2 regions of the Gordonia sp. NPDC003585 genome follow, and region 1 is predicted to be linked to the other one. Evidence: riboswitches for the same ligand, from Rfam matches in the RefSeq annotation. Region 1 holds a riboswitch; the other holds the start of a gene.

Region 1 (13,002 bases):
GCACCTCGCACACGAGGAGGGCGAGGCCATCGCCATCGTGCAGCGACACATGACACCCGCCGAGTGGAGTGCCTTCGAGGACAAGATGGGCGAGGGTTCGTCGCTACGGGACACGTTCCAGATGGCACCGTTCATGGTGAAGGGACTCAGCGCCGCCGATCGCGCATCCGTGTTCGCCCGAGTGCCGGCGATCTTGAAACTGATTGTGCGACTGGGTGAACCCAGCTTCCGACGTCGCGAACGCCGCGCGTTCTTCTACGATCCTCGGTGAACGAGGCGAACATGAAGTGCTCAAGACGACAGCCGAGCGCCTCCCCCTCCCCCCGCTCCCTGAGGTGCGAGCGGAGCGAGCCTCGAAGGGCTGGTGAGACGACGGTGTCATCTCGCCCGGCCTTCGAGGCTCCTCGCTAGCGCTCGTCACACCTCAGGCAGCGGATGGCAACTCCTCGCACGCGGGCAGCGGATGGCACCCTCCCGACAAGGCGCGCACCAGTCCTCAGCCGGCGAGCGCACGTCCGATCACGAGTCGCTGAATCTGGTTGGTGCCCTCGAAGATCTGGGTGATCTTGGCCTCGCGCATGTACCGCTCCACGGGGAAGTCGCGAGTGTATCCGTAGCCGCCGAAGACCTGCACCGCGTCGGTCGTCACCTTCATTGCCGCGTCGGTGGCGACGAGTTTGGCTGTTGCGGCGGCGCGCGAGTACTGCATTCCAGCGTCTCTGCGGCGGGCTGCGTCGAGGTAGGTCGCCCGCGCAGAATCCACCGCCGCCGCCATGTCGGCCAGCACGAAGGACAGCCCCTGGTGGTCGATGATCTTGCGACCGAACGTTGTTCGCTCTTGGGCATACTCGACCGCCGCGTCGAGCGCCGCCTGCGCAAGACCGGTCGCGACGGCAGCAATGCCCAGACGCCCGGAGTCCAACGCGGAGAACGCGATCGGTAGCCCCTGACCCTCGGAGCCGATCAGTCGGTCGGAGTCGATCAGCGCGTCGTCGTAGTTGGCCGCGGTCGTCGGCACAGCGTGCAGACCCATCTTGTCCTCGGGCTTGCCGAAGCTGAGCCCTGCCGTGTCGCGTGCAACCAAGAAGCACGAAATCCCTTTGGACCCTTCGCCTGTGCGGGCAAAGAGGTTGTACACGTCGGCGATCCCGCCATGAGTGATCCACGCCTTGGACCCGTTGATTCGGTATCCGTCCTCGACGGCGGTGGCTCGGCAATTGAGTGCTGCCGCATCCGATCCGGCCTGTGGCTCCGACAAACTGTAAGCACCCACCAGCCGGCCGTTCAGCAGATCGGGCAGCCAGCGTTGCTTCTGCTCGTCGGTACCGAAGTTCATCAGTGGGTGACACGCCAAACCGTGCACACTCACCGCGACGGCGACGGCTGCCCATCGGGCACCCAGTTCCTCGAGTACCTGCAGGTACACCTCATAGGGTTGACCGCCGCCATCCCACTCCACCGGGTATGGCAACCCGAGCAGGCCGGCGGCACCCAGTTCGGCGAACAAGCCGTCAGGGTAGGTCTGTGCCTTCTCGTGATCGTCGACGATCGGCGCCATCCGCTTGTCGGCGACGTCGCGAACCAGCGCGATCAGGTCACGTGCCTCGTCGCTGGGAAGCAGTCGTTCGACCGGCATTGATACCTCCAACAAGAAACTGAAATAGTACTCAAGTACTGTCTACAGTACTATGAGGTCGCCGGGCAACCGAAAGGACAGGGGGTATCCAATGACGTCCTCCGCATTCGCGACTCGTCGTCGTGCGGCGCTGTTCGACGCGATGGTCACACTCTTCCTGCGCGACGGCTTCGCTCATCTGGCCATATCCGACATCGCGGCGCAGTTGCGCTGCTCCAAATCGACGCTCTATACCCTCGCCGACAGCAAGGAACAGCTCGCGACCATGGCGGTGACCCACTTCTTTCGCGAAGCGACGACTGAGGTCGAGCAGCGCGTGGCTGCCGTCGACAATCCCCGCGAGCGCGTCATCACGTACCTACTTGCGGTCGGGGATGCGCTCGCACCTGCGTCGGCCGCGTTCATGCGGGATCTGGACGCGTTCGCGCCGACGCGGGCGCTGTACGAGATGAACACCGAGGCGGCAGCTCGACGCGTGGGTGAACTGATCGCCGACGGTGCGGCCGCAGGCGTTTTCCGCGATGTCGACCCCGTCTTTGCCGCCGATCTCGCAGCGTCGATGATGACGCGCATCCAGCGCGGCGAGGTCGCGACGGCGACCGGGCTCGACCACGCCGCCGCGTACCGCCAACTCGCGTCGATCCTCACTGCGGGGATCGACGCGGACTGACCCACCCCGCCGGCTGGGTGCGAGAGCCCCCTCCCGACGGGTGAGGCGCCGCCCTGAGGAGCGAACTTGCGAGCGTCTCGAAGGGTGCGGGCTTCGCCCTGGTGAGATGACATCGCAAGCGCACCTGGGCCTTCGAGGCTCTCGGCTAGCGCCTCGAGCACCTCAGGCAGCGGAAAACGGGCTAGCGCCTCGAGCACCTCAGGCAGCGGTACCTGGGTCAATGGCCGGCGCGCTCGAGGTGGGTGACGCCCTGATGGTCGATCCACCATCCCACGCGCGACTCGATCACAGAATCGTTGCGGCGCAACGTCACCCACAACTCGTCGTGCACTCGCACCTCACCGTGTCGCACCTCGACACCCCGCTGAGCGGCAAACCGCACCGCCTCGGGATGCGACCACGTCACGGCATCACCCGGATCCCGGATCTCGGCGGCGAAAGCCTCCGATGCGAGCGGCAAGTCCAGCACGACGCCGAGTGTCTCGGCGTCTGCAGCCTCGGCCGCTGTTCCGGCCAAGACCACAGATTCTCCCGAAACCATCTGCAGCAGATACGGTTTGTCGAGAACAACCGCGTCGGCGACCGCCGTTGCAGCCAGTGTGCGCACCCGGTCGGGCAGGTCGATGTCGGCTGGGTCGATCACCCCGGACCGACACGCGCCGACGATCGACGCGTGGACCGACACCGCGACACCGGCACTCACCTCGCGGTCGGGGTCGCCGAGGCGGTCGAGGAGTCGCGACGCCTCCGCCGCGGACGCGGGCGGAAGTTCGGCGAGCGCGCCGGCGACGGCGTCGGCCTGTGGGTGATCGAGCGGATCCAGAACCCCGACGAGAGTCTCGTCGGAGGGCGCACGGTAATCGCCGAGCGGGTGGCCGTCGATGATCGCGCACCGCCGCAACCACCACGCCGTGTACCCGTCTCGATCACCCAGCAGCTCGACGATCTCCTCGTCGTCGGCGAGCAGCGTCAACGCCGCCGCCCAGCGCTGCTCATCGACGAGGTCCAGATCACCTACCGCAGAGAGGCTTTCCGGCAGCTCGGTCAGCGAATCCCACCACAACTCCTCGTCGGGAAGGTCGTGGTCGGGGGCGGTGGGGAGTTCGTCGGAGACCACAAGGAATCCCCAGCCCACCCCGACCCTGCGCAACGTCGACGCACCGTGGCGCTGCGTCAGCTCGCGATCCACCACCCCGAAGGGATGGTCGTCGACGAGGACGGCTCCGAGAGGACTGTCGGGCAATAGCAGTTCGTCGGCAGGGCGCCACTCACCATCGGCGTCGGGCAGCGGCAGTTGCGCAAGCCAAGCCGGAAGGGCGGCGTCGGGATCGGCCGCGACCAGCGCGAGTACTTCGTCCGCGAGCCCGCCGTCGGAGTCGAGGTCCGCGTCCTCGATCAGCTGCCGCAGAGCGGGATCCGACAACGCCTGTTCGACGGTCAGTTCTTGGGCACCCATACGTTCGACGAGTGGGTGACGCGCTTGCCGATCGACCATCGGCAGCCATCGCGCCGCGCCGGTGATCCGATCGGAGACAAACAAACCGCGCGCACCGACCGCCATTCGCCCGTCTGACCGCGGAACCGGCAGCGCGGCAATCTCTTCCACCTCACGGCCGGTACCCACCAGCGGGGCGAGCGCCGCATACAGGCGCTGCCACCACTGCGACGGACGCTCGACGCCCGTCAGCCGATCGGCCAGTCCGGCCAACCCCAGTTCGACGACGCCGAGCCGACCCAGCACCGATGTGCTTCCCGCGTCGGAGATGTCGGGGTGGACGAGGTCGCCGAACAGGTCGCCGAGCACGTCGGCGAGTTCGGCGGTGAGTCCGACCAGTACGACTGATCTCGATGGAACCAGATCGGCACCATCGGCGGCAGGCAACCACGACGTTCGACGCAGGTCCGCGAGCACCGCGTCGATGAGGCGCGCATCGTCGCGGTTACGCGCGAGGTGCGGCTCGGGTACCAGCCGCAGTCGGCGGCGCGGCCCGAAGAGTCTGATCAGATCGGCGTAACCCACAGCCGCAGAGGCGATATCGGCACTCGGGTGCAGGTTACGGCGGTCCGGAGTGAGTGGTAGGTCCGCAATCAGCCGGCACGGCAAACTCAGTTCGATACCCGTCGGGGTGGGCGCCCGCAGAACGTCATGCCCCGCAACGGTTGGGCCGTCGACCGGGGCGAGCCAACGGGTCGTACCGGTCGCAACCTGCAGCCAGGCCGCCGACTGCACGCCGTCCCGGGTCGGGGCGATGCGGGTCACGACCGCCCCGTCCGACGACAACTCGGGCAGACGGTGCCGATCTACCCCGAACTCCACTTCCCCCACCGAGATTCGCTGCAGAGAAGGCAGTTCCAGAAGCAAGTCGGACGCCTCGCTGATCATCGGCGCGACGAGGTTGTCCGAACCGTCGCGGAGGTAGAGGACAACTTCGGTATCGAATCCCTTGCGCGGCCGAACATCCGACGGCCACGGCAATCGAAGGAGAGGAACCTCCACCGAATCGGCCAGCCGCGCTCCGGCTTCACGAATGACCTCCTCGGTCAGCGCACGGTCGAAGACCACCGACCCGGTCGTCGACCGCATCTCGACCCGGTCGGCCACCACCGCGGTCGCCGTGAAACCCACCCCGAATCGGCCGACCTGTCTCGAATTCCCTTCCGCCACTGCGGTTGTCGGCTACGCGGACACCCGCAACGCCGACAACGACCGCACTCCTTCGACGGTCAGCGGCGCCCCGGTGTTGGCGACGTGCAGTTCGCGTCCGGACAGCCACACCGCCAACTCTCCCGGCTCACCGGCGACCGCGGCCGCGTCCGCGGCGTTGGCCGCGAGTTCGGTCAGGAGTCGGTCGCGGTATCCGACCGTCACCAGATCGGTCTCGGCCGCGATGTCTTCGGCGAGTCGCGTCGGAGACGACCGCCAGGATTCCAGGGTTGCCGCGCGCACGGCGGCGGTGTCGAACGGGTCCGGCGCGGCGGCGGGGTTCAACCGGTCGGCAGGCTCTGCGCCGCGGCGACGATCTCGAGCGCGCCGTCGTCGTAGGCGTCGTAGGCAGGCGATCCCTCGCCGCCCTTGGGTGGCGGCACGTCCGAATGCGCCCCACATCCGTATTCCGCGGAGACCACCCGGCCGTCGGCGGCGTACTCGTTTGCACAGGCACCGAAGGCGGCGTGCAGCGCGCCACTCAGCGGAATGTAGAAGCCGCAACTGCAGCACGAGAACTGCGCAGCTCGCGCCATCTCCGACGCCGGGCCGAAATCACCGTCGTACCAACGCTGTGCGGCGTCGTCGCGGCCATCGCGGCTCAGCAGGCGCCGACGGCCCAGTCCGATCTCGCCGTCGACCTGCCCGACCTCGTCCGGGTCGGGCTCGTCGGAGGAGAACCGGAATTCGTCGCCGGTGTCGATCTGATTGGGCACCAAACGCGGGTCGTCGGGTTCGGCGGCCAACAGGTCGCCGGCCGCGAGGTCTCCCGTGCTGATGCGGTCGGCCCACGGCAACCAGGCCGGGGCGAGCAGCGCCCCGTCACCCGGCAGCAACACGAGCTCGCTCACCGTGATCTCGTCGGTGCCCGGCGCGCCCGCTAGCACCACACACCACTGCCATCCGCGGTAGCCGGCGAGGTCGGCGTCGAAGTAGTGAGCGGCCGCCCAGTCACCTTCGGCCACGCTTCGACGATGCGGTCCCGGGTGCTGACCGTCGTCGATCAGCGCATCACGGGCGACATCAACGGCGTCCAACAGCCGGGGCGAGGTGTCGCCGATTCGATCGATGTCACTGGGTTCGCTCACCTCTCCAGTGTGCAACACCATGCGGGTGTCGTACACGGGCGGCCCGCTTCAAGCGGGCAGGGCCCCGGATGAGGAAGAATCGAGGAGTGCACCGACCGAGTTCCCGACAACATGACGAGGGGCGCGGGGCCCCCGGCGGTCCGGCGAACCCCCAGTACCGGCCGGCCGATGATCCTCGCCGTGCCCAGCCGCAGTATTACGGCCCCGACAACGGCAGAAGCGATCGCCCCCGAGCCGATCCCCGCGCCGATCACCCTGGTACGGCCAACTATCCGGCGCAGGAAACCACTCGTCGAGCGCGGCGCCCGGCGCCCGGTTTTGGTCCGCCGACGCCCGGCGGCCCCGGACGCCCCGCTCCCGGCCCACGCGGGCAGAACGCCTACCTGCCGCCACCGACCCACAATCCCCACCTGCCACCGCTGGACGAGCAGGATGCCACCGACCAATTGAATGACGGCAGGTCCGGCACCCGTGCGATGCCGACCTCCCCGGACAACGTCCGGATGCCCAAGAAGCTCACCGTGGTGCGCGTGGCGGCGTTGCGCGGACGCGAACTGACCGGTCGCGGCATCGACAAGATCCAGCGGGCCGCGACCGCCGACGGCGCCGACCAGTCGGGGCTCACCGCGCTGACGCTCCCGGTGATCGCGAACTTCGCGGTCGACGCGGCGATGGCCGTGGCCCTGGCGAACACGCTCTTCTTCGCTGCCGCGTCCGGTGAGTCCAAGGTCAGCGTCGGGCTCTATCTGGCGCTGACGATCGCGCCCTTCGCGTTGATCGCGCCGTTGATCGGGCCGCTGCTCGACCGGTTGCAGCGAGGACGACGCATCGCGATGGCGACGACCTTCGGGCTGCGCGTCGTGCTTGCCCTGCTGATCATGGCCAACGTCAGCTGGGACGAGGCCGCCGGGCAACTCAACTACGACCCCTGGGTCCTCTACCCGTGCGCACTGGGTCTGCTGGTGCTGTCGAAATCGTTCGGGGTGCTCAAATCCGCGGTCACGCCACGCGTGGTCCCGCCGACCATCGACCTGCCGCGAGTGAATTCACGCCTGACGATGTTCGGTCTGGTCGGCGGCACCATCATCGGCGGTGCGATCGCGGCCCTGATCGAGGTGGTCCTCGCCAAGGCATTGCCGTTCCATCTCCCCGGCGCGATGCTGTGGCTGGCGATCGTCGCGGCCGCCGGCGCCTACCTGTGCATGCGCATCCCGTCCTGGGTCGAGGTCACCGAGGGCGAGATCCCGACGACCTTCACCTATCACGGCGAACCCGCACGCTCGACGGTCCCCGAGCACGAGAGTGTGCTGGGCAGCGCCAAGGACGGTGCCAAGGGACTCGCCGCCAAGATGCGGCAACCGCTGGGCCGCAAGGTCGTCGCCGGCTTGTGGGGCAACGGCACCATCCGCATCCTGACCGGATTCCTCACCCTGTTCATCGCGTTCTACGCCAAGGCGCAGCAGACGGCAAACCCCGACGAGGGCGGGCTCACCCAGCTGCTCCTGATCGGCGCGGTCGGTGCGGCGGCGGGTGTGGGAAACGCGATCGGCAACGGTGTCGGCACTCGGCTGGAGTTGAAGAACCCGCCGATGATCGTGGTGTGGTCGACCGCGGCGTGCTTCGTCGTCGCAGTGCTCGCCGCGATCTTCGGCAATGTGCCCGCCGCGTGCCTGGCCGCGCTGGTCGCGTCCGGCACCAGCGCGATCGGCAAGGTATGCCTCGACTCGTCCATCCAGGACGACCTGCCCGACGAGTCGCGCGCGTCGGCATTCGGCCGGTCCGAAACCGTCCTCCAGTTGTCGTGGGTGTTCGGCGCCTCGCTGGGAGTACTGCTGCCGCCGTATCTGTGGCTCGGGTTCACCGTCGTGTCGGTGCTGCTCGGGATCGGGCTGTTGCAGACGATCATGACGATGCGCGGGTCGTCGCTGGTGCCGGGGCTCGGCGGCCGCCGACCGGATCACGCGATGCCGACGATGGCCTTCGCCGCGGCCAACACCGAACGGGTGCGCGCACATCCGCGCACCGAGCGCGCCTCCGGACCCGGTGCCGCACCGACCCGGCCGCACCCCAGTGCGCCGGGGACCCACCCCCGCGCGAACCACGGCGAATACCGCTGAGACCATTTGAGCGTTATGAATCTGAGCAGTGGTGAGAAGAAGGCCGTCTCGATCATCGCCGCGGTAGCGGTCGCGTTCGTCGCGGTCGTCGGGGTGTCGGTGTTCCTCCTGGTGCGTGACGCACCCGAGGAGCACGTGCCGTATCTGCACCTGAGCGTCGATGGCGATCTCCACCAAATCGAACCGGTGCGTTGGTGCGACATCTTCGTCCGGCACTGCGACCCGCCGCTCTCCGCGCCCCAGTCGCCGACCCCACAGGTCGCGGTGCCGATCGGTTCGACGGCCGCGTTGTCGGTGTCTGGCGACATCGCGGAGGGCCCCTGGGCGCTAACCCGCCTGTATTCGACGCCGAAGGGTCTCATCGAGGACGAGGGCACCTTTCAATCCGGCACGACCTTCACGGTGATGCTGCGATCACAGGCGGACCGGGTGCTGATCGGTCTGACGGTCAATCTGCCGTCGGCACTCGTCGGGCCCGACGGCACGATCGACACCGCGCGTGGCACCTTCGCCATCGACACCAAGCCGCAGGACTACGTCATCCCGCAGGTCTGAAAAGCGGCGGTCCGATCGCAGTCACCGTGCCCACAAAAAGTAGGGGAAGAAACTTCTTCCCCGGGCCTTGGAGTCCTCCCCCAGAAATTTCCCGCGGACGACTACGAACCCCGGGGAAGAAGTTTCTTCCCCTAGATTTTGCGGCAGGACGCCGACGTATCTCCCCAGTTCACAGCGTCGCTCACCGAACGCTTCGAGTCAGTGCTCGAGTTCGCGGGCGACCGCGCGTACCACTTCGGAGATCCGCTGCGCCGTCTTGCGGTCGGGGTAGCGGCCCTTGCGCAGGTCCGGTTGCACCTTGGCTTCGAGCAGGGTGATCAGATCGGCGACCATGCCGTGCAGTTCGTCGGGACTGTGCCGCTTGGTCTCCTTGCGCACTGCCTCTCGCGTGTTCTTGGCGACGCTCGGCGCCGGCTCGAGAACCTTCACGCTGAGCGCCTGCGGCCCACGCCGTCCCGCAGCCATGCCGAATTCGACACGCTGGCCCGGTTTGAGGCCCTCGACACCCTCGGGCAACGCCGAGGAGCGGACGTAGACGTCCTCGCCCTCGTCCTGCGCGAGGAATCCGAAGCCCTTGTCCGCGTCGTACCACTTCACCTTGCCGGTCGGCACCGTGCTCACCTTCATCTGATCGGATCTGTCACAACAAAAGACGCCGTCACCCATCCTCACAAGAACAAGCTCGGACCGATGAGCAAGGCGTCTGGTTTGTCCATGGTAGCCAACCGGAGATCGGGCCGTCACGGGCATTACCGGTGCGCGTACCGCTCGGCGTCGGATCGCGGTTGCAGTGCATTACCGTGAAGGTATGCAACGTGCTGGATCACCACGCCTGGTCGCGATCGCCGGGGTGGTTTTCGTCATCGGCGTGCTGGCCGTCGTGGCCCTGTTCGTGACACCTCTGGTGGCCGACGGATCCACGGCACCCACCGCCGTCTACCTGCTGACGATGTGCGCACCGCTCGGTTTTGTCCTCGGCCTGGTGGCCGCGCTGCGTTCCGGGCGAAGGGTGAGGTGAGACCGTGACCGTCACACAGCACATCGGCCCGGATCTGGCGCCCGCGTCGGACGCCGCCGCCCTACGCGCCGCCTACAGTTGTTTCCCCTCCGGTGTGGTCGCGGTGTGCGCGCAGGACCCGGCCGACGCAGATTCGCGCGAACTGATCGGAATGGCCGCGAGCTCGTTCACCACGGTGTCGCTCGATCCACCGCTCGTCTCGGTCTGTGTGCAGAACACGTCGAGCACGTGGCCGCGGTTGCGCGGGGCACACGCGGTGGGGGTCAGCGTCTTTGCCGGCGACCAGTCGCTGCTGTGCCGTCAGCTCGCCGGCGCCGCCGAACATCGCTTCGACGGGATCACCCCGCTGCTCGCCGACAACGGCGCCGTCTTCGTACCGGACGCGGCCGCCCACTTGTCCTGCACCATCCACAACGAGATCCAGGCGGGCGACCACACCGTCGTCCTGCTCGAGATCGAGACCCTGCGAGCCGACCCGACCGTCGAGCCACTTGTGTTCCACGCCAGCACTTTCCGCGCGCTGGAAGCCCGTAGAGGCGACTGATGACCGCGGTCGCGCTGGGGTTACCTACGCGTCGGGTGGCGCAGCCCGCGACGTGGAACCCGCGCGAGCCCGCCCCGGTCGACGGCCCGCTCGTGGACACATTCGGCCGCGTGGCTCGTGATCTGCGGGTGTCGGTTACCGACCGGTGCAACCTGCGGTGCACCTACTGCATGCCCGCCGAGGGTCTGGACTGGATGGATACCGCCGACGTCCTGACCACCGAGGAGATGGTGCGCATCCTCACCGTCGCCGTGCGCGACCTCGGGATCGAGCGGATCCGATTCACCGGCGGTGAGCCGCTGCTGCGCCGCGACCTCGAAGAGATCATCGCGCGGGTCGCCGGGTTGCCGCAGCGACCCGAGATCGCGATGACCACCAACGGGCTCGGGCTGACCCGGCGCGCCCAAGGACTCGTCGACGCCGGACTGAGCCGTATCAACGTCTCCCTCGACACCGTCGATGCGCAGCGCTTCGCCGAGATCACCCGGCGCGACCGGCTCGACGACGTCCTCGCCGGCCTGGCCGCCGCGCACGCCGCCGGACTCGACCCGGTGAAGGTGAACGCGGTGCTCGCCGACCACACCGATCTCGCCCGGTTGCCCGACCTGCTCGAGTACTGCCTGCGCCACGGCTACGAGCTACGCATCATCGAGCAGATGCCGCTCGACGCCGACCACGCCTGGGTCCGTGGACAAATGGTGACGGCCGACGAGATCCTCGCCACGCTGAGGGGCACGTTCGACCTGCACGACGACCCGGCGCCCCGCGGCAGCGCACCGGCGGCCACGTGGATCGTCGGGGGCCGGCGGACCGCCTCGGGAAAACCGGCCCGGGTCGGCGTGATCGCGTCGGTGACGCGGCCGTTCTGTGGGGATTGTGACCGGACTCGCCTCACCGCGGACGGGTCTCTGCGCAACTGCCTGTTCGCCGAGACCGAGACCGATCTGCGCTCCGCACTGCGGACGCTCGCGGACCACGAGATCGATGCAGCGATCGCCGACAGCTGGCGTGCCAACGCCTGGGCCAAGGCCGCCGGGCACTCGGTCAACACCGCCGGCTTCCGCCAGCCGTCGCGGCCGATGTCGGCGATCGGCGGTTGATCGCCCGATGCGCCTGACCGTCCGCTACTTCGCTGCCGCGCGCGCGGCGTCGGGGACCGAGCACGACGTCGTCGAGATCGACGCCGACGCCACGCTCGGCGATCTGGAGCGGTTGCTCGCGGCCGAGAAGCCTTCTCTCGCTCCGGTACTGCAGCGCTGCTCCTATCTGCGCGACGAGGTCGCACTGTGTGACCGTGCTCGACGATTGGGCACGTGCGAAGTCATCGACGTCCTCCCCCCGTTTGCCGGTGGCTGAGGCCACATTTGCGGTGTGACCTTGCTCACATAACGGTAGGGTAACGAGTAGGACACGAGACGACCACTAGCGCCGTGAACTGCAATGACACCAAATTTGGGCCGAAAGTCCGGAATTCGACACCGAATTCAGCTTTCACGAGACGTGTGATTCGACCGAATGAACGACGTACTGTACGAGACGACCGCCCACGGGGGGTCACGACAAAGCAAACAGAACGATAACGTCCCGTCGGCCGCGCCGAGCCTCGCTCCGCTGACGAGACGGACCAAGAACCAGATTTCTAGGAGCGAGGACGGGGGACCCACCCTCATCCCCTGAGACCGGGCATCCACGCGGATGTCCTTGGGGTTAAGTCCCCGGGGCAGCAGTCAGGCCCCGGGACCGAGCAGCCTCTCGCTCGAACCCGACAGCTGACTTCGTAGGCGCGTGGAGAGAGGAATTCGATTCATGTCCGGACGTCATCGCAAGCAGACGACCAACACGACCACCAAGACTCTCGCCAAGGTCGCTCTCACCGGAGCGGTTCTGGGCGGTGGCGCCGCACTCATGGGCACCGGTTCGGCCAGCGCGGCCACCGACGCCGAGTGGAACCAGGTCGCCCAGTGCGAGTCGGGCGGCAACTGGGCCATCAACACCGGCAACGGCTACCACGGCGGCCTGCAGTTCAGCCCGGGCACCTGGGCCGGCCACGGCGGAACCCAGTTCGCGCCGACCGCCGATCAGGCCACCCGCGAAGAGCAGATCGTCGTCGCCGAGCGTGTGCTCGCCGGCCAGGGCAAGGGCGCATGGCCGAGCTGCGGTGGCCCGCTGTCGGGTCCGACCCCGCGCACCGCGCCGACCGACACCCCGAACCTCAACGCGCCGAAGCCGAAGCCCAAGACCCCGGAGTTCAACCTCTCCAGCGCGCCCGACGCGAAGACCACCGGCGATGTCGCCAACCAGGTCGACAGCTCGCTCGACGCCGCCAACGTGCGCCCCGAGGTCAAGCAGATGTGGGCCGCCGCCAAGGGCACCGGCGTCCAGCTGAGCCCCGAGCAGATCAAGCTGTTCAACCAGAACAAGCACCTGATTCCGGTGCCCTGATCGTCTGACGATCCGCCCACCCGGGCCCCTTGTCGAAGGGCCCCGCACGATGACTGATCCGTGCGGGGCCCTTTTCCATTTCTCACCGACGGTCGCGGGGTGGCGACGAAGCTCCTCGCGAGCCCGAAAAAGTAGGGGAAGAAACTTCCTCCCCTGGTCTTGGAGTCCTCCCCCAGAAAATTCTCGCGGACGACTACGAACCTCGGGGAAGAAGTTCTTCCCCTAGAT
Region 2 (8,610 bases), on a different contig from region 1:
CCGGACGCGTCGGTGCTCAGCACCTCGACCTCCCGCGCGGCCGAGACCCACTCCGGATAGTTCGCGAAATCCGCGATGACCGCCAGGATGTCGGCCGCGTCGGCGTTGATGATGATGTCGCGCTCGGTGTGGTCGGCCATCAGTGTGTTCCGACCCCTGACGCGTCCAGCCCGGACGCCTGCACCCCGACTGCCGGGCCGCCGACGATGCGCCCCGATTCGAGGTCATCCTTGACCGCGAAGGACATCACCTTGCCCGCCACCCGACGTTGCTTGTTCTCCTGCGCCAGATCCGCGGCCGAGCCCGCAATTCGATCGCCGAGCGAGCCGGCGGGTTCGGCATGCAGGAAGTAGTGGAGGACAAAGCCGTCGAGTACCGCTTCACACCAGACCTCCATCGTCCCCCGCAACGGCCCGTCCACCGTCCACCGCACCCCCTGGGCGCCGCGGTCCTCGGTGACGGTCAGCGACAGATCCGGCCACCAGCGTCGCCAACGGGCGCGATCGGCGATCACGTCGGCCACCAAGGCCGGGGCCGCGGCGACAAATGTCGCATCGGCCACCTGAATACTCGTCACGACATTAGCTTCACACATGCACCACAGGCGACGGTAGGGCCCCCAACTGCGCCGTCGCGCGAGGTCCGGTTGGCCGACGGCTATACCATTGGTGTCGACGAATACCGCAGTACTCGAGAGGGGTCACCGATGACCGAAACCGATGTCCAGCCGTTCAGCGTTTCGGCGAAGTTCACCATCGCCGCCGAGGACAATTGCACCGACATCATTTTCGACATCGCCGACAAGACCCCCGATCGCACCGTTTTCCTCCACAAGCGGGGCGACGAGTGGGTGCCGGTGAGCGCCCGCGAGTCCGTCGAACGCATCACCGCGATCGCCAAGGGCCTGATCGCGTCCGGGGTGAAGCCCGGCGACCGCGTCGCACTGCTCTCCCGAACCCGCCTGGAATGGACGCTCATCGATTTCGCCATCTGGTCGGCGGGTGCCATCACGGTCCCGATCTACGACTCGTCCTCGGCGGGCCAGATCGAATGGATCATGCAGGATTCCGGCGCCACCGTGATCATTCTGGAAGACGACGGGCATCGCGACGCATTCAACTCGATCCAGACGCTGCCCGACACGATCGCGGTGTTCCAGATCGATCGGACCGACGGACCGAGCGCGGTCGCCCAACTGACCGAGACGGGTGCAGACGTCCACGACGACGAGGTCACCAAACGTCGTGCCACCGTCGGTTCGGCCGACCCGGCCACCCTGATCTACACGTCGGGAACCACCGGACGCCCCAAGGGCTGTGAACTCACCCACGCGAACATGCTGTCGGAAGTCCGGGGCGTACTCGAAGGCGATCTCCTCGACGAGTTGCAGCGCCGGCCCGAGAAGCGACTGCTCATGTTCCTGCCACTGGCCCACGTTCTCGCCCGGGCCATCACCCTCGTCGCAATCGAGGCGGGCGCCGAGGTGGGCCACTACGCCGACACCTCGACACTGGTACCGGAGTTCGCACGGTTCAAGCCGTCCCTCATCCTGTCGGTCCCCCGCGTGTTCGAGAAGGTGTACAACACCGCCCGCCAAGGTGCACACGACGGCGGCAAGGGCAAGATCTTCGACGCGGCCGCCGACACCGCCGTCGCGTACTCGAAGGCATCCGAACGTGGTCAGGTCGGCCTGGTCCTCAAGGCCAAGCACGCCCTCTTCGACGCCCTGGTCTACAAGAAGCTGCGTGCCGCTCTCGGCGGCGAATGCGCCATGGCCATCTCCGGTGGCGCACCGCTCGGTGCGCGTCTCGGTCACTTCTTCTCCGGCGTCGGCATCCCGGTGTACGAGGGCTACGGTCTCACCGAGACCACGGCCGCGTTCAGCGTGAACACACCGGCCGCGAGAAAGATCGGCTCCGTCGGAAAGCCGTTGGCCGGCAACGAAGTTGCCATCGCCGAGGACGGCGAGGTGTTGCTGCGCGGCGGCGTGGTGTTCAAGGAGTACTGGCAGAACCCGGAGGCAACGGCGACAGCGGTCACCGACGGCTGGTTCCACACCGGAGACCTGGGCAAGGTCGACGGCGAAGGATTCATCACCATCACCGGCCGCAAGAAGGAACTGATCGTCACCGCGGGCGGCAAGAACGTCTCCCCCGCCGGCCTCGAAGACGTCATCCGCGCCAGCGCCCTCGTGTCACAGGCGATGGTCGTCGGCGACCAGAAGCCGTTCATCGCGACACTCATCACCATCGACCCGGAGGCATTCCCGGCCTGGAAGGAACGCAACGGCAAGCCGGCAGCGGCCACGGTCGCCCAACTGGCCGACGACCCGGATCTGCGCGCAGCGGTGCAGGCCGCGATCGACGACGCCAACGCGACCGTGTCGCATGCCGAGGCCATCAAGAAGTTCCGGATTCTGCCCACCGATTTCACCGAGGAGACCGGGGAGATGACCCCCACTCTGAAGGTCAAGCGCAACGTCGTCGCCGAGAAGTTCGCCGACGACATCGAGGCGATCTACGCGAAGTAGCCGTCGACTCACTCGCCCACGCGGAGGAGCGCGGCCTCGTCGCAGAAGCCGCACTTGTCGCCAGAAACCTGCTCGCCGCCGCAATTGCGGCCACCGTCACAGAAACCTCACTCGTAGTCAGAGACCGTCAGCGGTTCCGACGGTCTCTGATTAGAAACGAGGTCCCTGTCGCAGCGCAGTCCTCGGAACCGGGAACATCGTCGTGCGAAGGAATCGCGATCCGCCACAAAAGTAGGGGAAGAAACTTCTTCCCCTACCCTTGGTGTCCTCCCCCAGAAAATTCTCGCGGATGACTGCGAACCTCGGGGAAGAAGTTCTTCCCCTAGATTTTTCGGGCAGGACGCTGACACATTCCCCAGTTCAGCGGGTTGGTCACCGTCCTCTTCGGATCAGAGCAACTGCCGCAGCCGTGCGGCCATGTGCTGCCACTGCCAATTATCGACGACGAAACGTCTTGCCTGCCTGCCCATCTCGGCGGCCGCCGCCCGATCTCCGAGGATCGACAGGATGGCCATGGCGACCGCGTCGACGTCGGTGCCGTCCACGACGGTGCCGGTGACCCCCTCGACAACGGTCTCGGGCGCACCCCCGGATTGGCCGGCAACCACCGGCACCCCGCAGGCCGACGCCTCGAGATAGACGATCCCGAGACCCTCGACGTCCAGGCCGCCGCCACGGGTCCGGGCCGGCATCGCGAACACGTCGGCGACGTTGTGATAGGCGGGAAGGTCTTCGGACGCAACGCCTCCGGTGAACACCACGTGGTCGGCCACGCCGGACTCGTCGGCGAGTTGGTGGAGCTTGTCGGCGTACGGCCCCCCACCGACGATGACCAGGACCGCGTCGGGCACCGTGCGGCGGATCAGCGGCAGTGCCCGGATCAACGTGTCCTGACCTTTCCGAGGCACGAGCCGCGACAGGCAGAGGATGGTCGGACGGTCGCCGAGGCCGAGCCGGCTCCGAATCTCGGTGCGCCGCTCCGCATTCGGCGTGAAGCGTTCGACGTCGACACCCGGCGGCAGGTACTCGAGTGCGGCGTGGCGACCGAAGGCCGACGCGAAACGCCCACGCGTGTAACGGCTTACGAACGTGATCACATCGACATGTCGACCGATGAACCCGAGAACCTGGCGGGCCACCGGGAGCATCGACCAACCGACCTCGTGGCCATGAGTACTGGCGATCACCCGCTGCGCGCCGGCGCGTCGAACGGCGGGGGCCAGCACCGCCAGTGGTGCGGCCGCACCGAACCACACCGTCGAAATGTTCTCCTGCGCCACGATGCGAGCGGCACGGCGCGCCACCAGTGGCGTCGGCAGCATCAGCGTCGTCGGGTGCCGATACACCTTGTAGGGCACCGCGGCGTCGAACTCGACGTGGGACTGCTTACGCCAACGCGGTGCGTACACGACGATCTCGTCGGGCGGCAGCAGATCGACAAGGTTCTGCAGGTACGACTGGATGCCACCGGGCCGCGGCGGAAAGTCGTTGGTGATCAACAGAGTTCGCTTCATCGCCCAGACCGGCTCACCGTCATCGAACCTGTTCGGTCAGCCACCGCTGCCAGCGCGACACCAACTCGGCACGCGTGATACCCAGCACCGTCGCGATGGCGGCATCCTGACGTCCGACGTCCACCGTGGAGGCGACACCGAGATAGAGCTGCTTGAGTCGCGTCTCACCGTAGCGCTGCGCGACGTAGGCCGCGATGGACCACGCCGACTGGTAGGCCAGCTGCGACGCGTCCCCGCCGGCGGCGAAGGCTGCGTCTGACGGAAAGGCGGCCGGTGGACCCGAGTCGGTCACCTCGGCCGCCAATTCGGGAGCGGCGTCGGCGAAGCGACGGTAGGTGTCCTTGCGGCCGACGTACTCGGGCACGCCCTCGGTGATCCACATCGGCGCGCCCACGGCTGTACTCAGCCGCGCGGCCACATGGGTGAGTTCGTGTCGCATGACGACGCCGAGCGCGGGCGTCGGCAACGATCGCGCCTCCGGCGTCAGCACCACCCGCTGTCCGACCGCCACACGCTTACGGGCGTCGATCCGGTCGTACACCGTGGCGGCCGCGGCCCCGCCGATCACACTGCCTGGTGCCAGCGCCTCGAACTCCGCGTCACGGGCCGTGGCCACCACGAGCGCACGCTGGGGCCACGCGGTCCCCCAGAAGTCGGTGACGGCGGTAACCGCCCCTCCCAACAGCTCCTGAAGACGGCCCACCTCGGTCGCAGTGTCGGGATACGACGCGATCACCGACTCGCCGCCGGCCGTCCGAACATCGCGCACCTCGAGGCCGGGCAGATCCCACATCTGTTTGTCGGCGGCGGGGCGTCCGGCCAGCGTCGCATCACCCACGATCTTCCAGCTGTCGCCATAACGGGCCACGACCAACTGCGCCGAATCCACCATCTCGGGCTCGGCGAGGCCGGGCTTCGACGCACCGCCGAGCGCGTGATGAAGTTCGACCGGCGCGACCCAGGAGTCCGAACTGCCCTGCTCGTCCAGCGCCTCCTGCACTTCGGAAGACACCAGTGCCTCGGCTTCTTCGGTCGGCGCGAGCTGATATCGGAAGACGGCCGGGCGCAACGCCGACCCGCGACCCTCCGACGACGCGCTTTCCGACGCCGACGAGTCGTCGGCGAAGTTCGCGGTCACCACCATGAGGCGATTGCGGAACGCCGCGGGAGCACTCTCGTCGAGCAGTGCGGCCACCGCCCGCCGGTCACCACGCACCACGGCACGGCTGAACGAGTCGAGCAGCGCGGTCACGCCCGCGGAACGCTGCGCTTCATAGACGTTGTCGGCGGTCGACGGCGTGGCGGGAACCGACGATGTGGACGTGATCACCGTCGGCGGTGGACCCGATGAACACCCCACGAGCGTCCCGAGAATCACCGCTGATGCCGCAGCCACCGACAGCGAGCGGCTCGTCCGATGCTCACGCACCGGTGCCCCGCGTCCACTGCAGGACGCCAGAGTCGCGTGTCACGTCATTCAGTACCGGCGAGCCGCATTGTACGGTCCGGCCTCGTCGATGGGGACCACCTTGACAGGGACGCCGAAGGTGGATGCGTGGATGACGTAACCGTCGCCCACGTACATCCCCACGTGGGTGGCGCCGGGGTAATAGATGATCAGGTCGCCCGGTTCCAGATTGTTGCGGTCGATCGCACGTCCGGAGGCCAACTGCGCCTCACTCGAGCGTGGCAGTGTCTTTCCTGCCTGCTTGTAGGCCCACACCATGAGTCCCGAGCAGTCGAAGGAATTCGGTCCGGTGGCTCCCCAGACGTACGGGTCACCGATCCTGGTCAGCGCGGCCTGCACGGCGATCAGCGGCAGCGACGTTCCGCGCGGCACGAGCCGGGGGTCGAAGGTGAACTTCGGTCCCTGCAGTTCGGCGAGCTGCTTACCCGTCATCGACTTGTAGACGGCACGGATCTGAATGGCCTGCAGCTGCATGTTGGCCCGTTTGGTCTGCAGGTTGCCGCGCACCCGTTCGACGCGCGAGACGGCCTCGGTGGCGGTCGTCGCGGCACGCTCGGCGTCGACCTTCGCCGACGCGGCGCGCTTGCGAGCCTGCTTGAGGTTGGTCAGGTCCCGGGCGGCCTGGCGGGCGATCATGTCCAGCCCGGACATCTGGTCGAGCAGGGACTGCGGCGAGTCACTGACGAGAACCGCGTACAGCCCGTTGATACGCGCGCCGCGGTAGCTGGCGCGCACGATCGAGTCGACGCGGCCCTGATACAGATCGAGCTGAACCTGCGACTGGTCGAGCGAACGCTGCGCAGTGGCTGCGGCACGGCGGGACGTGACCACGAGCCGGCGCTGCTTGTCGTATTCGATCTGCGCGTTGTGCATCGACTCCGCGGTCTTCTCCGCGTCGATGCCGAGCTGCTTGTAGCGAATGAGCAGCTGATCGGCCGTACGTGCGGGAATCGCCTGCGCGTCGCCGGTACCGCCGATACCCAGCGGCAGGGCGACCAGAATCGCCAACAGACCGGCAGCCAGCGCAGCGGGCGCCGAGCGCGACGAGATCACTCGTCGTGCGCCTCGCGAACGGGTTACCACCTTGCCATCACTCCTGTCGAAACTCACGGTCGATCCGGCATCTGGCACGGCCCACCGGGCGTCGCTGTGTGCGGAGAATCCCCCACGCCCCCAACTCCCTCTGATGAGCAACCCTAGTTGTGTGCCTGCCACCGGATGACCGGTTTGGCCACCCCGGATTCCTCCTGGGTAGCCAAGTGGTTTGGGCGGATCACGCCTGAATGCGTGATCCGCCCAAATCCGAAGTCATTACGCTGCCGGTTCGCGCTCAGTAGCGCCGAATGCCGACGAGCGACCATTCCTTGACCGCAGCCTTCTTCACCGGCTGACCGTAGGTCGAGGAGTGGACGAACATTCCGTTGCCGATGTAGATACCGGCGTGACCCCCACCGTTGAAGATGAGCACGTCACCGGGCTTGGCGTCTTTGTAGGCCACCGCGCGACCGCCACCGAGCTGACCGTAGCTGTCACGCGGGATGGTCTTGCCGGCCTGCTTGTAGGACCAGTAGACGAGGCCCGAGCAGTCGAACGCATTGGGGCCGGCAGCGCCATAGGAGTACGGCGAGCCGATCTTGCTCTCGGCGGCCTTCACGGCCTTCTCACCGGTGGTCAGCTGCGGCTGTCCCAGCGGCGCGCCACCGCGCGGCTTGAACTGCGGCGGGATCTGATTCTGGTTGATGCCGGGCACCGTGAACGTTCCCAGGTTCGGGATCTCAACCGTTGCGCCTTGCGGCTTCTTGGCGGGCTTTGCCTTCTTCTTGACCGGCTCGGTCTTGTGCGACGGCCCGAGACCGGGCACCTCGAACGTACCGAGGCCAGGCACCTCGACCGGGGCGGCGAGCGCGGGGCCAGCGGCCGCGGCAAGCGAACCGAGTGTGATCGATCCTGCGATCACGGCCTTCTTGGCAACCTTGCCCCCGCGGTTGGGCTGCTCCAAACGATGTTTGGCCACGAAGCGAGTTCTCCTTCAAGTTCTCCCTCTACCGCCTACCGAGTTAGCTGTCGGGTTCGGGCCGGAAGAGTGGCCCTACGCATGCCTCTACCCCGTGTGTCACCCGGACACACCTGGTTTCAGTACGCGATTCACCCCGATTCAGACTGGTCCGACAGACGTCCGACCCGCCCGAAGTTGGTGGTTCCCCGGTTCGCCGCGAGGGCGATTGAGCGGTGACCGCTTGCAGACCACTTCTTGGTGAAGCGGGACGCTCTGCAAAGGTCTCGGAAAGGTTACGAAATTGGATGCGGGTCTGTCCACTGGGCCACTACGGGCCCAACTTGTTCGCCCCGCTAACCAGCACGCAGGATGCGCGGACCACGGTCCGTTCCACGTGCCTGAACTGCAGTTTTCCCCGATCTTGCAGATCGTGCAGCGGAGCTGGACACCATTGCAGCAGAAACGAATACGTCGATGGCGAGGTCGAGTTCAGCGTCGGCCGCAGCCGTCGATCGGCGGTCCCGAACACCCCGGCCGTGAGCCCCATCGTCCCAGCTTGGAGTACCCAAGAGGACGTTCATGGCACATCCGTCGCAGGCAACGGGACGACCCGGGCAGCTGCTGCAATCGACATACATTTGTGATCTCCATCTCATTTTGCCCTTGTCGGGATGTCGTCAGCGTGTTGGCGGGTGGGTCATCTGTCCACTGCGCCGGGCGGTACCTGCGTCGACGACAGGCTCCGCTCAGATCTGGACACTAGGGGCACCCTCCGACAAACTCCGTCGATCACAACTGCCACTGCGGTTATCCGGGGTCGCTGGTGTCACTGCAGCAACTTGTCGGGCCGTCGAACTAGTGTTCGCCACATGATGCAGAGTGGTCGTCATGCGGTGGACTCCGGTCAGCTCACCTTCGGAGATCTCGCCGACGAACTGAACAACGGTCCCGCCGGCCTCGCCAACGACTTCAGCGATCGTGCACTCTTCGACACCACTCTCGTCGTCGTCGACCTCGAAACCACCGGATCGAGCCCGGACGGTGATCGCATCACCGAGATCGGGGCGGTCAAGATCCGCGGCGGCGAGGTGCTCGGCGAGTT

The links. A riboswitch is a leader RNA that binds a small molecule or an ion and turns the genes downstream of it on or off. The one in region 1 is predicted to bind cyclic di-AMP.
Region 2: linked by a shared signal. The riboswitch ahead of ABZW74_RS22795 (C40 family peptidase) and the one ahead of ABZW74_RS21670 (transglycosylase family protein) in region 1 are both predicted to bind cyclic di-AMP.

Annotation. Positions count from the first base shown of each region.
Region 1 covers NZ_JBEXMX010000104.1:1,794-14,795, forward strand. The annotation lists gene ABZW74_RS21605 (hemerythrin domain-containing protein) at 1-271, shown strand, start outside; gene ABZW74_RS21610 (acyl-CoA dehydrogenase family protein) at 497-1,636, opposite strand; gene ABZW74_RS21615 (TetR/AcrR family transcriptional regulator) at 1,728-2,306, shown strand; gene ABZW74_RS21620 (hypothetical protein) at 2,524-4,971, opposite strand; gene ABZW74_RS21625 (hypothetical protein) at 4,984-5,295, opposite strand; gene ABZW74_RS21630 (DUF3027 domain-containing protein) at 5,292-6,134, opposite strand; gene ABZW74_RS21635 (MFS transporter) at 6,185-8,215, shown strand; gene ABZW74_RS21640 (DUF2771 family protein) at 8,231-8,770, shown strand; gene ABZW74_RS21645 (cold-shock protein) at 8,969-9,382, opposite strand; gene ABZW74_RS21650 (hypothetical protein) at 9,579-9,788, shown strand; gene ABZW74_RS21655 (flavin reductase family protein) at 9,793-10,332, shown strand; gene moaA (GTP 3',8-cyclase MoaA) at 10,332-11,432, shown strand; gene ABZW74_RS21665 (MoaD/ThiS family protein) at 11,440-11,688, shown strand; cyclic di-AMP (ydaO/yuaA leader) riboswitch at 11,952-12,132, shown strand; gene ABZW74_RS21670 (transglycosylase family protein) at 12,139-12,774, shown strand.
Region 2 covers NZ_JBEXMX010000122.1:380-8,989, forward strand. The annotation lists gene ABZW74_RS22765 (SRPBCC family protein) at 1-140, opposite strand, end outside; gene ABZW74_RS22770 (hypothetical protein) at 140-577, opposite strand; gene ABZW74_RS22775 (long-chain fatty acid--CoA ligase) at 707-2,530, shown strand; gene ABZW74_RS22780 (glycosyltransferase family 4 protein) at 2,920-4,044, opposite strand; gene ABZW74_RS22785 (hypothetical protein) at 4,064-5,374, opposite strand; gene ABZW74_RS22790 (C40 family peptidase) at 5,522-6,523, opposite strand; gene ABZW74_RS22795 (C40 family peptidase) at 6,843-7,526, opposite strand; cyclic di-AMP (ydaO/yuaA leader) riboswitch at 7,544-7,751, opposite strand; partial or broken gene ABZW74_RS22800 (DEDD exonuclease domain-containing protein) at 8,378-8,610, shown strand, end outside.